2 regions of the Fictibacillus sp. 7GRE50 genome follow, and region 1 is predicted to be linked to the other one. Evidence: riboswitches for the same ligand, from Rfam matches in the RefSeq annotation. Region 1 holds a riboswitch; the other holds the start of a gene.
What was found. A riboswitch is a leader RNA that binds a small molecule or an ion and turns the genes downstream of it on or off. The one in region 1 is predicted to bind S-adenosylmethionine.
Positions count from the first base shown of each region.

Region 2: it holds a riboswitch for S-adenosylmethionine, as region 1 does, so the genes downstream of both, IHV12_RS05135 (sulfite oxidase-like oxidoreductase) here and IHV12_RS06630 (acyl-CoA dehydrogenase family protein) in region 1, are expected to answer to the same signal.

Region 1 is NZ_JACZDW010000001.1:1,358,810-1,363,856, reverse strand. Features, by position in the region: gene IHV12_RS06640 (oxalate decarboxylase family bicupin) at 1-725, opposite strand, end outside; gene IHV12_RS06635 (DUF817 domain-containing protein) at 856-1,638, opposite strand; gene IHV12_RS06630 (acyl-CoA dehydrogenase family protein) at 1,761-2,918, opposite strand; SAM riboswitch class I at 3,194-3,306, opposite strand; SAM riboswitch class I at 3,461-3,562, shown strand; gene IHV12_RS06625 (LLM class flavin-dependent oxidoreductase) at 3,680-5,047, shown strand, end outside.
Region 2 is NZ_JACZDW010000001.1:1,056,805-1,061,851, forward strand. Features, by position in the region: gene IHV12_RS05125 (S8 family peptidase) at 221-1,399, shown strand; gene IHV12_RS05130 (hypothetical protein) at 1,818-2,033, shown strand; SAM riboswitch class I at 2,098-2,205, shown strand; gene IHV12_RS05135 (sulfite oxidase-like oxidoreductase) at 2,273-2,977, shown strand; gene IHV12_RS05140 (hypothetical protein) at 3,008-3,298, opposite strand; gene IHV12_RS05145 (hypothetical protein) at 3,476-3,667, shown strand; gene IHV12_RS05150 (vWA domain-containing protein) at 3,719-5,047, opposite strand, start outside.

The DNA.
Region 1 (5,047 bases):
GCCATTAAACGGTGCGTGAAGCTCAACGGTACAGTTCCAAATGGATCAGGTACGGCTTGTGTTTCAATCGGACCGGGAACAGTAGACTGGTAAATATAACGTTGTTCAGTCGGAATGTTTGCGAATGCGCTCTCCGGTATACCGAAGTTTGCTGAAAGAACCTCTTTCGGTGTATGTGCAAACCAATCTGAAATAGAGAATGTGCTCAGATCGGAGAAATTCCCATCATCGAATACGAGTAAAAACTCACAGCCTTCTTCAAGTCCTTGAATCGAATGAGGAATGCCGGGAGGGAAGTACCAAAGATCACCTTCACCAACATCGGCGATGAAATTTCTGCCGTTTTGATCAACCGAGGTAATACGAGCACGGCCTAATATCATATAAGCCCATTCCGCTTCTTGATGCCAATGAAGCTCCCTTACACCGCCTGGGGTCAGACGCATGTTTACTCCAGCAAGCGTCTTTGCGACAGGAAGCTCACGAACCGTAATCTCTCTCGACCAGCCTCCAAAGTTTAATTGCATATGTGTATCTGAATAGGAAAATCGTAAGTTTGGGACAGTTCCCGCATCTGTTGCAGGTGAAACTAACATATCGGGATTTTGTATGTCACGCATAACGTCGCGAGGCCCTAAGTCGGTCGCACCAGCACCATCACTGCGAATTGGCTGAGGAATCTGCATTGGTCTTCGTTGCTTGTGCTCTTTTTTGTCGTTATCCATGTGATGAGCTCCTCTCTATAAGAAGGTTCAATCGTCATCTTTGTATTCATATGGAGAGGACATCTTAAACATGCAGATTACTTGAGGAGGATTTTAACAAAGAAAAAACACCTAAAAAGCTTGCCGCAGCTTATAGGTGTTTCGTATGTGTGAAAATATCGTCTTGGTGGCTTTTAATGCGCTTTAATTGTGCCACGATAATGATGCTGATGATCACGAGCAAGAACCAAGAGCTGATCTTACCAATATGCACAAGTGACCAAGCCGCTTCTTGATTGGGATACTGCCAGGCTCCGAGAAACGTTGTAATGTTTTCAGCGATCCAGATAAAAAATCCGATCAACAAAAAGGAAAGAAGGATCGGCATTCTATAGATGCGTTCGTTGATTGTATAATGAACAACCGTCTTATAAAAGATAGGGAATAAAAGCAGAATTAGAATCCATCTGGCATCAAATAAGTAATGATGAGTAAAAAAGTTAAAATAAATCAGTACGCATATCCCAAAAGAAAAGAGGGGATTCGGCCAGCCCTTAATCTGAAGGTCTAGCCTTCTCCAGCTTTGGCAAATATAGCTCGCAACACTCGCATACATAAAACCGCTGTAAAGAGGTACACCGTAAATCTTAGAATAAGCCTCTTCAGGATAGCTCCAAGACCCCATGTGAACTTTAAATAGCTCTAGAGCAAGTCCAATCAAGTGAAAGACACAGATGACTTTAAGTTCATCTATCGTTTCAAGTTTCGTTACGATCATGGCAACTTGTGTAAGGAGACAAAGAAGGAGTATGAAATCGTATCGAGGGATGAACGGAATGCTGACGAATTTTGAAAGAGCTAACGCACCAAAGATGATGACTGGAAAGATACAAGAAAGTGCTTGTAAATAAGTGAATGTAAGAAGCGCTCTCAAATTAAACCACCCTTTTATGAGTTGATATGGAAATATATTGTATCCATAATAACCTATGGTGATCTAAATCTCATCATATAAAAAAATGTTTAGTTTAACATGAACCTGTCAGTTGACTTCTTTTACTTAAGCGCTGCATCCGCTAACGAATAGACAATCGCATCATCTGTTGGTGGATTATGAAGACCGGCTCTCACATCTCGGAAATGCCGCTGAAGCGGATTTTGTACAGAAAGACTCCGAGCCCCAACGATTCTCATCGCTAGATCAACGACCTTGTTCGCACTATTTGTTACAGAATGTTTAACGGCAGCGAGTTCTGTACCTAGATTTTGACGTTGTTCAGGGTGGTTTACCCATTTTTCAGCAACGGCATGAAGGATCGTTCTTGCTTGGAATAGCTCAAGTTCTATCTTACCAATCTTTCTTCTCACCTCTGGTACGTCTGAGATAGGTCCCGATAAAGTGTTAGGGCTATACTCTGACGCAAATTCAATCGCGTAATTCCGCGCTGCTCTTGCGAGACCTAGGTACACAGCAGGCACCTGAAGATACCAGCCTTTAGGTATGAGGTTCTTCCCATCCTCTACGACTAAAAGATTTTCCTCACGTACATAAACGTCTTTCAAAAGGAGGTCATCACTTTTTGTTCCTCTCATCGAGATGCTGTCCCATGTTTCTTTTACAAAAACCCCTTTTTCACGGTGATTCACTAAGAAAAATCCTTTATGATTGGTTTCTGAGATGGTAGCTGTAATGACTGAGTAATCAAGAGCTTCTGCCATAGAAGTAAAAGCTTTACTTCCGTTAATCAGCCATCCATCTGCTTTCTTGACTGCCGTTGTTGTAGGAATACCGCCTCGAGACGGACTTCCCGTCGCACGCTCTGTTTGTGCCAAGTTAATGAGTGCTTTTTGTTCAACAACTTTCCGGCTAAGATCAGCGAACGCACTACCACTCCAATGCCGGTTTTCCGCCGCTTCTAAAAGAGTACCCAGATGCCAGCCAAGAGAAAGAGCAGTAGGAGCATCCCCCTCAGCTAAATGCTCTTGAATGGTTAAGAATTCAACTAGATTTAATCCTTTACCACCAAACTCCTTTGGAATGGTAAGAGAAAGAAAGCCAGCATCCTTCAAATCTTGAAAGTTTTCATAAGGAAAAACCCCTTCTTGATCTACAAAATTTGCACGTTTCTTAAAAATTTCTTTTAGTCCTAGAGCGGTACTAACCGCTTCTTCAAAATGATCTATCTCAGTGGCTTTTCTCAAAGGTAAGCTCATAGTTCCCTCCTAAATTTTTTATCAGTAAATGGTTTTTTGTAATTAATCTTCAGGGATAAGTTGATTGGAGTGTAAGGTGCGAGACTCCTGCGGGACAGGTGGGCAGGTGAGACACTTAAGAGTGAAACGAACGAATGTGGCTCACCGCCTGCCTCGCGGAAAGCGAGCACCTGAAACGGAAATCAACAGCTATCATCTACTTTACTTTTAATCAAAACAATAAAAGTCCTCTTTCAAAGACGAAAGAGGACGTAAATTCCATATGCTTACACGCTCTCTCATCTATCAGACATTCAAAAAAACATCTGCTGGAATTAGCACCTTTCTTTATAAAAAGCGGTTGCTGCAGGATCGTAGGACCAGTTCCTCCCCTGACTCTTGATAAGATACATTATTTAATTATTAGTCATCACTATAGAGGATAAAGCAAACCACTGTCAACTAAAAACTGATTGTTAAGAAAATTATTTTATTTCTCTAAATTCCATTGACACGTGATTTTTATTCCTGTATATTTCGTTACTAAATTGAATAATATCGATTCCTTATCGAGAGAGGTGGAGGGACTGGCCCTTTGAAGCCTCGGCAACAACTATTTTTAGGATTGTGCCAATTCCAGCAGGCGAAAGCTTGAAAGATAAGAGGAGATCTATATACGTATGTTTTATTTCGCGTATTTTTTCAACCTCTTCTCATCGCTGAAGAGGTTTTTTTATTTTCTCTTGGAGCGGGTACAAAAAAATCGGATGGAGGAAATTATTTTGGGTAAAGAAATTTTGTTAAACGCGTTTGAGATGACAAGTGCCATGCACAATTCTCATGGTCTTTGGAAGCATCCGGAGAACAAGAGACATAGAAGCTATAAAGATCTGAATTACTGGATCGACTATGCGAAGCTTTTAGAAAGAGGAAAGTTTGACGCTGTATTTTTTGCGGATGTGTTAGGGATTTATGACGTTTATAAACAAAGTAAAGCTCCTTCTATTCGTGATGGGCTTCAAGTTCCATTAAACGATCCGGCACTTCTCGTGTCGGCCATGGCAAGCGTAACAGAGAACCTGTCTTTTGCTGTGACGGTGAGCACAACCTATGAGCAGCCATTTGGCAACGCACGTCGTTTTTCTACGCTAGATCACCTAACGAATGGGCGAATCGCATGGAATGTAGTCACTTCTTACTTGCCGAACGCAGCGAGGAATTTTGGATTGCAGAATATGATCAAGCACGATGAACGGTATAACATCGCGGATGAATATCTGGATGTTTCGTATAAGCTTTGGGAGAGCAGCTGGGAAGATGGAGCAGTTGTAGAAGATGTTGAAAACAATAAATTAGTGGATCCCGGTAAGGTACATGAGATCAATCATGAGGGGCAATACTTCAGCGTTGAAGGACCTCACTTGAGCGAGCCTTCTTTCCAGCGGACACCTGTGATCTACCAAGCGGGAACGTCTGAGCGTGGACGAGACTTTGCGGCCAAGCATGCTGAATGTATTTTTGTAGGTGGTCCAACGCCAGAGAGAATTCGATTTTATGCTGACGATATCCGTAAGCTCGCTGCAAAACACGGCCGAAATCCAGAAAACATTAAGATCTTTTCTTTTTTAAACGTGGTGGTAGGAAGAACGACAGAGGAAGCCGAGGAAAAATTCAATGAGTATGCAAGTGTTTGGAGTGCCGATGCTGCAAAAGCTCAATATGGAGCAAGTGGATATGATATCGCGGAATATGAAGATTTAGATCCGGAACTTCCATTCTCGTACAATAAATCAACAGAAGGCGGACATTATAAGGCCGCTACCCTCACTACGGATGCTCCTAAACCGTTAACAGTAGGAGAGGTATTGAATCGCTTCGAGTCACCTGACAAAGGTAGTTTTATAGTCGGCAATCCAGAAGAGGTAGCGGATGGGATACAAAAGCAGTTTGAAGAGTCTGGGGTGGATGGTTTCAACCTTAATCACCTCGTAACACCAGGAGACTTAGAAGCTTTCGTGGAGCTTGTTGTACCTGTTCTTCAAGAAAGAGGACTCTATAAAAAAGAGTACAACAGTGGCACGCTTCGTGAGAAACTATTCTCACCCGGACAGCCGCTGCTGCCAAACGATCATCCTGCAGCTAGATTTAGA
Region 2 (5,047 bases), 300 kb from region 1:
GTCGAATTTGAGTCTTATCACCTACCCACTTTATATTTTAAGATAATGAATAGGTCATGCGGACCTAGAAGCTCTTGTAGTAATATCTTCTCTGTGATTGTAGTCTTTTGGTAAATAATCATTATTTTCGAATAGTATTAAAGGGTTTTGTTGAAAATTGTTGAATTCCTTACCATCGGAGCCAAGCTTGCTTGGTAAATACAACAGAGGAGTGATTTTTATGTTAAAGCGTTTCGTGGCGACTGCCGCAACATTACCACTACTGGTGTCATTAGCATTGCCAGCATCTGCTGCAAATTCGGAGGTGTCGAAAGCTTCCTTTACACCGGCTGCAACGAAAGCTGCTTCACAAGAAATTATTGTTCATTTTAAAGATTCTGTTTCAGCAGCAGCTAACACTAAAAACAAAGTTTCACAACTTGGCGGTAAAGTAGTTGAGGTTACAAAAGACTTTACAGTCGTGAAAGTAGACGGCAGTGTGGCAGATGCGATCAAGAACTATGAAAATCTTGACTCTGTTGAGTATGCGGAACCTAACTTAACGTTCCATGCAAGCTATGTACCAAACGATCCTGCTTATCAAAGTCAGCAATATGCGCCACAAAAAGTCGGAGCTGAGCAAGCTTGGGATACTACGCAGAGCTCTTCCTCTGTAAAAATTGCAGTAATTGACACAGGCGTTGACTATAACCACCCAGACCTTGCTGGAAAAGTCATTAAAGGTGCCGACTATGTAGATGACGATAACGATCCATTGGATGAGAACGAGCACGGTACACACGTTGCGGGTATCGCGGCTGCGAACACAAATAACGGTGTGGGAATCGCGGGTCTTGCTCCAAAAGCTTCTATTCTAGCAGTTCGTGTTCTTGATGCGAACGGCAGTGGATCACTCGATGACGTCGCTCAAGGCATTCGTTACGCAGCTGATCAAGGTGCGCAAGTTATCAATTTAAGTCTTGGTGGAGCAGGCGGCACACAGACTCTTCAATCCGCAGTTGATTATGCATGGGGCAAAGGTTCTGTAGTCATTGCTGCTGCAGGAAATGAGGGTGTATCTTCTCCTAGCTACCCTGCTTATTATACGAACGCGATTGCAGTTGCGGCTACCGATCAAAACGACCGTAAAGCTTCATTCTCAAACTTCGGTACGTGGGTTGATATCGCAGCGCCAGGTGTTAACATCTATTCAACAACACCAAATAACCAGTATGCGAGTTTCTCAGGAACGTCTATGGCATCACCAGTTGTTGCGGGTGTAGCAGGACTTCTTGCGGCTCAAGGTAAGAGTGCTTCTCAAATCCGTGCAGCGCTTGAAAACACAGCTGATCCTGTATCCGGAACAGGCAGCCAGTTCCAAAACGGACGCGTAAATGCAGCGGCGGCTGTTCAGCAGTAATTGATATAAATAAAAATGTTCCCAAACCTCTGGAAGTTAGTGTTTATAACTTCTGGAGGTTTTTTATTTTCCTTTTTTCATAGATGCTGTTAACGACTGTTATCCACACTTAACAACTAAATTGCATTTGTTAAAACTCCCTTCTTCATGAAGACAATTTCTGTAGAGTTAATGCATTTTTGTTCATTTGCTTCTTCGAGAAGTTGATTGGAGTGTAAGGTGCGAGACTCCTGCGGGACAGGTGGGCAGGTGAGACACTTAAGAGTGAAACGAACAAATGTGGCTCACCGCCTGCCCCGCGGAAAGCGAGCAACCTGGAGCGGAAATCAACCTCTATCTTAAACATCGATGAATACGAAAACAGCTTTCATGAAAAACTGTTAACAGAAACATCTGTAAGATGCGGAGGATTTCAGCTATGTTTGGTCTTGGTAAAGGTAAGCAAAAGAAAAAAACGTCTCAAGGTTCTGGCAAGAGTGAGTCGACTGAATCAGAAAAAAGGCAGAGTGAAAAGGAAGCCGAAGAAAAAATCGTCTACTTTTTCTTGATCAGTACAGCGGTTTTTGGCGTTGTCGTTCTGTATCTAGGCATTTCTCGCGAGATGTCTTTTGTGGCTGATCTCATTTCAAGTTGATTTTTCATGTCCTGAATGTATAATAGTTGTAACTTACATATCGTTTTTAAGCCGATTAATCGGTCTCTTATTTCGAGCAGGCGGAGGGAATTAGCCCTATGAAGCCCGGCAACCACCTATTTTGTTAGGCACGGTGCTACATCTAACAGTTTTACAGACTGAAAGATAAGAGGATGTGAACACAACCACTCGTCCTCTTTTTTTATAAAAGATGGCGTTTTTTGTTTTTGCTACCTCAAATGGAATCAATCGTATTAAAGAAAGGGTGTTCATTTATGGACCTTAACAAAGCGGATCGCATTAAAAAGATGCGTGTCCCACAAGTCGATGAAAAACTAGGAAACCGCTTGCCTCCTGGGCAGGTTGAAACAAAAAAGTTCCCTATTCTTCATGAGGGGGAGGTTCCTGTTTACGATATGAAAAAATGGTCGTTATCTGTAGAAGGACTCGTAGGAAAACGTGTCGAATTTAGTTTTGAAGACATCATGAAGATGCCTCAAACGACAGTAGTACGAGATATTCACTGTGTGACGAGATGGTCACGGTTCGACAATGCGTTTGAAGGTGTTAAATTTACGGACTTTTTAAAGCACTTTGATGTGGATCCAAAAGCAAAGTATGTGATGGTCCACGCTGATTACGATTATACGACGAATGTTCCTCTCCAAGATTTGTTGCGAGACGATGTCATTCTTGCGCACTCTTTTGACGGCAAGCCGTTAACGGAAAAGCATGGATTTCCGCTGCGTCTCATCGTTCCGCATCTTTATTTTTGGAAAAGTGCAAAGTGGATTCGTAAGTTCGAGTTCTTAGAAGAGGATCAGCCAGGCTTTTGGGAGCAAAACGGCTTTCATATGTATGGCGATCCGTTTAAAGAAGAACGATTTTCGAGCGATGAATTTGAGATGCCTGAAGATGAGTGGAAAAAGAAAGAGTATGATTGATCCCAAATGAAAAATTAGGGGGAAGTCCGTTTATTTTCTTCCCCTCAGCATTTTAATCTCATTTTTTAACGCTGTAATCTGATCTTGGATGTCTTTCATCTGAGCTTCTTGTTCTTGCTGGTCTTTTAGATCCTGCGCTTGATCGAGGTACACTTGTCTGAGAGCGATCGCTGCACTGAACGTAGCTAGAAAATCCCCCGCGGTCACAAGCGTTGAAGCGAGTAAGGCGAGTTCTGCAGCAAACGTGGTACCATCTTTATTATTTGCTAAATATTCTTCTTCTGCTTCTGCTAAAATGACGTCTACTACACGTTGATTCACATCATTCACTCCTAACACCTGAATTAGTAATACTATATGCGTTTGCCCTATTTGCGGTGCCCGATGTTATCCTTCATATCCCGATTTTCGAACACATAAAAATTCGGCTTTTTTCGTGAATTGTTCTTAATGTATAGGCATTTTGTCCGATATTATCCTTACTAGGGAGGTTTGGCGATGGAACAATGGCTGTCTTTTCGTATTCCGTTCGATATCATTTCCATTTACATCTTACTTGCCGCGATTATTGTGGTCGGCATATTTTCAAGCGTACTTCGAACAGCCTTACCAGAATGGTCTGTCAGGATCTTTAGCTACACGGGGTTTGTTGGAGTAATCTTTGCTTGGCTGAAGCTATTGGAGTATTGATACATACATAAAAAACGCCTTGGGGTGAGCTGACCCAGGCGTTTTGGCGTTTTATAAAGATTTGAAAAGTAGCTTACGAAGTACGGGCATCAGATAGTCGACAAGCTCTGAAGCACTTGGCACAACTACATTTTGCGGACCATAGATATTCTGCATCAACTTCTCTTCTTCCTCTGTGATCTCTCCGTTTGCGATGAACATACCAATCGTTTCGATCCCAAGCTTTCTTGTACGAGTAACCGCTTCGTGTGTATCGAGTACGCCATGCGATTCATAATCGAAAGCCGCTGGTTCACCGTCTGAGAAAACGAGCAGAATCTTTTGCTGCTCTGGTCGTTTTGCCAGCTCTTCTCCCATACGTCGGATGGAATATCCGTCACGGTTATCTTCTTGTGGTTCGAGCTGTATGATCGGCGCTCCCGATTGATGCAGAGAGTTACGATAGGAGATCACTTCATGAAAATAGTTCGGCTGATCGTTAGTAGAAGCATCTGCTGCATCTTCCCAAAACCCAACTACAGAATGCGGAATCCGAAGAGCTTTTAACGTTTCATGAAAAAGCACGATTCCTTTTTGCGTCTCTTCCATCTTGTTGAACATGGACGCTGAACAGTCGACGAGGAGCGTTAACGTCGTGTCGAGTTCTTGGGGAGATTCCTGCTTTTTCCGGAAAAGCCTTGGATTCTTATCAGTTACGAGTCTCGTAAGCTTCTTTCCAAGTCTTCCAAAGTGCAAATCTTCTCTCGGTGCAGTTCGTTTGTGCTCCATCGTTTTTAAAAAGTTTTGTTTCAGCTGCGAAACGAATGGCGCGATCTCTTGATTATATTCGTCGTACTGAGCAATTTCGTCGAGGGTTGCAGGTTCTGCAGGAACAAAGTGCTCGGTGACATTTTTGTTCACCTCTCCGTATGGGAAGTGGTTCGCAGAGTCCGATCCATTTTGGTTGTTGTCTGTTTCGGCTTCATGCTCATTTTGGGTGTCGAAGTCGTTGTTGTCTGTACTTTTAGCGCTCGTTTGAACCGATCCGAACACCGCGTCACCACTCTCCGCTTCCCTCGCACCTTCTCCTAACAGATCCATATTTGTCCCCTGATCAAGGTCCATTTGTAAAAACGAATCCTGCGGGTCAGATGTTTCATCATGCCAAGAGGAATGAGACTCTTTTTCTTTGTCGTCTTTATCCTTGTCTGAATCTTCATCCTTGGTGATCGTTTTCTTCGTTTTCGTTTCGTTGTTGCGTGTAAGGTCGTCAAAGTTTTGATCGGTCTCACTGGTTTTATCCGCTTGCTGCGATTGATCGCTGAAACTGCGGTATGCGGTTTTCATATCGTTTACATTTGTATGCTCTTGAGTGATAGCAGTCATTGCGCTGATGATAGC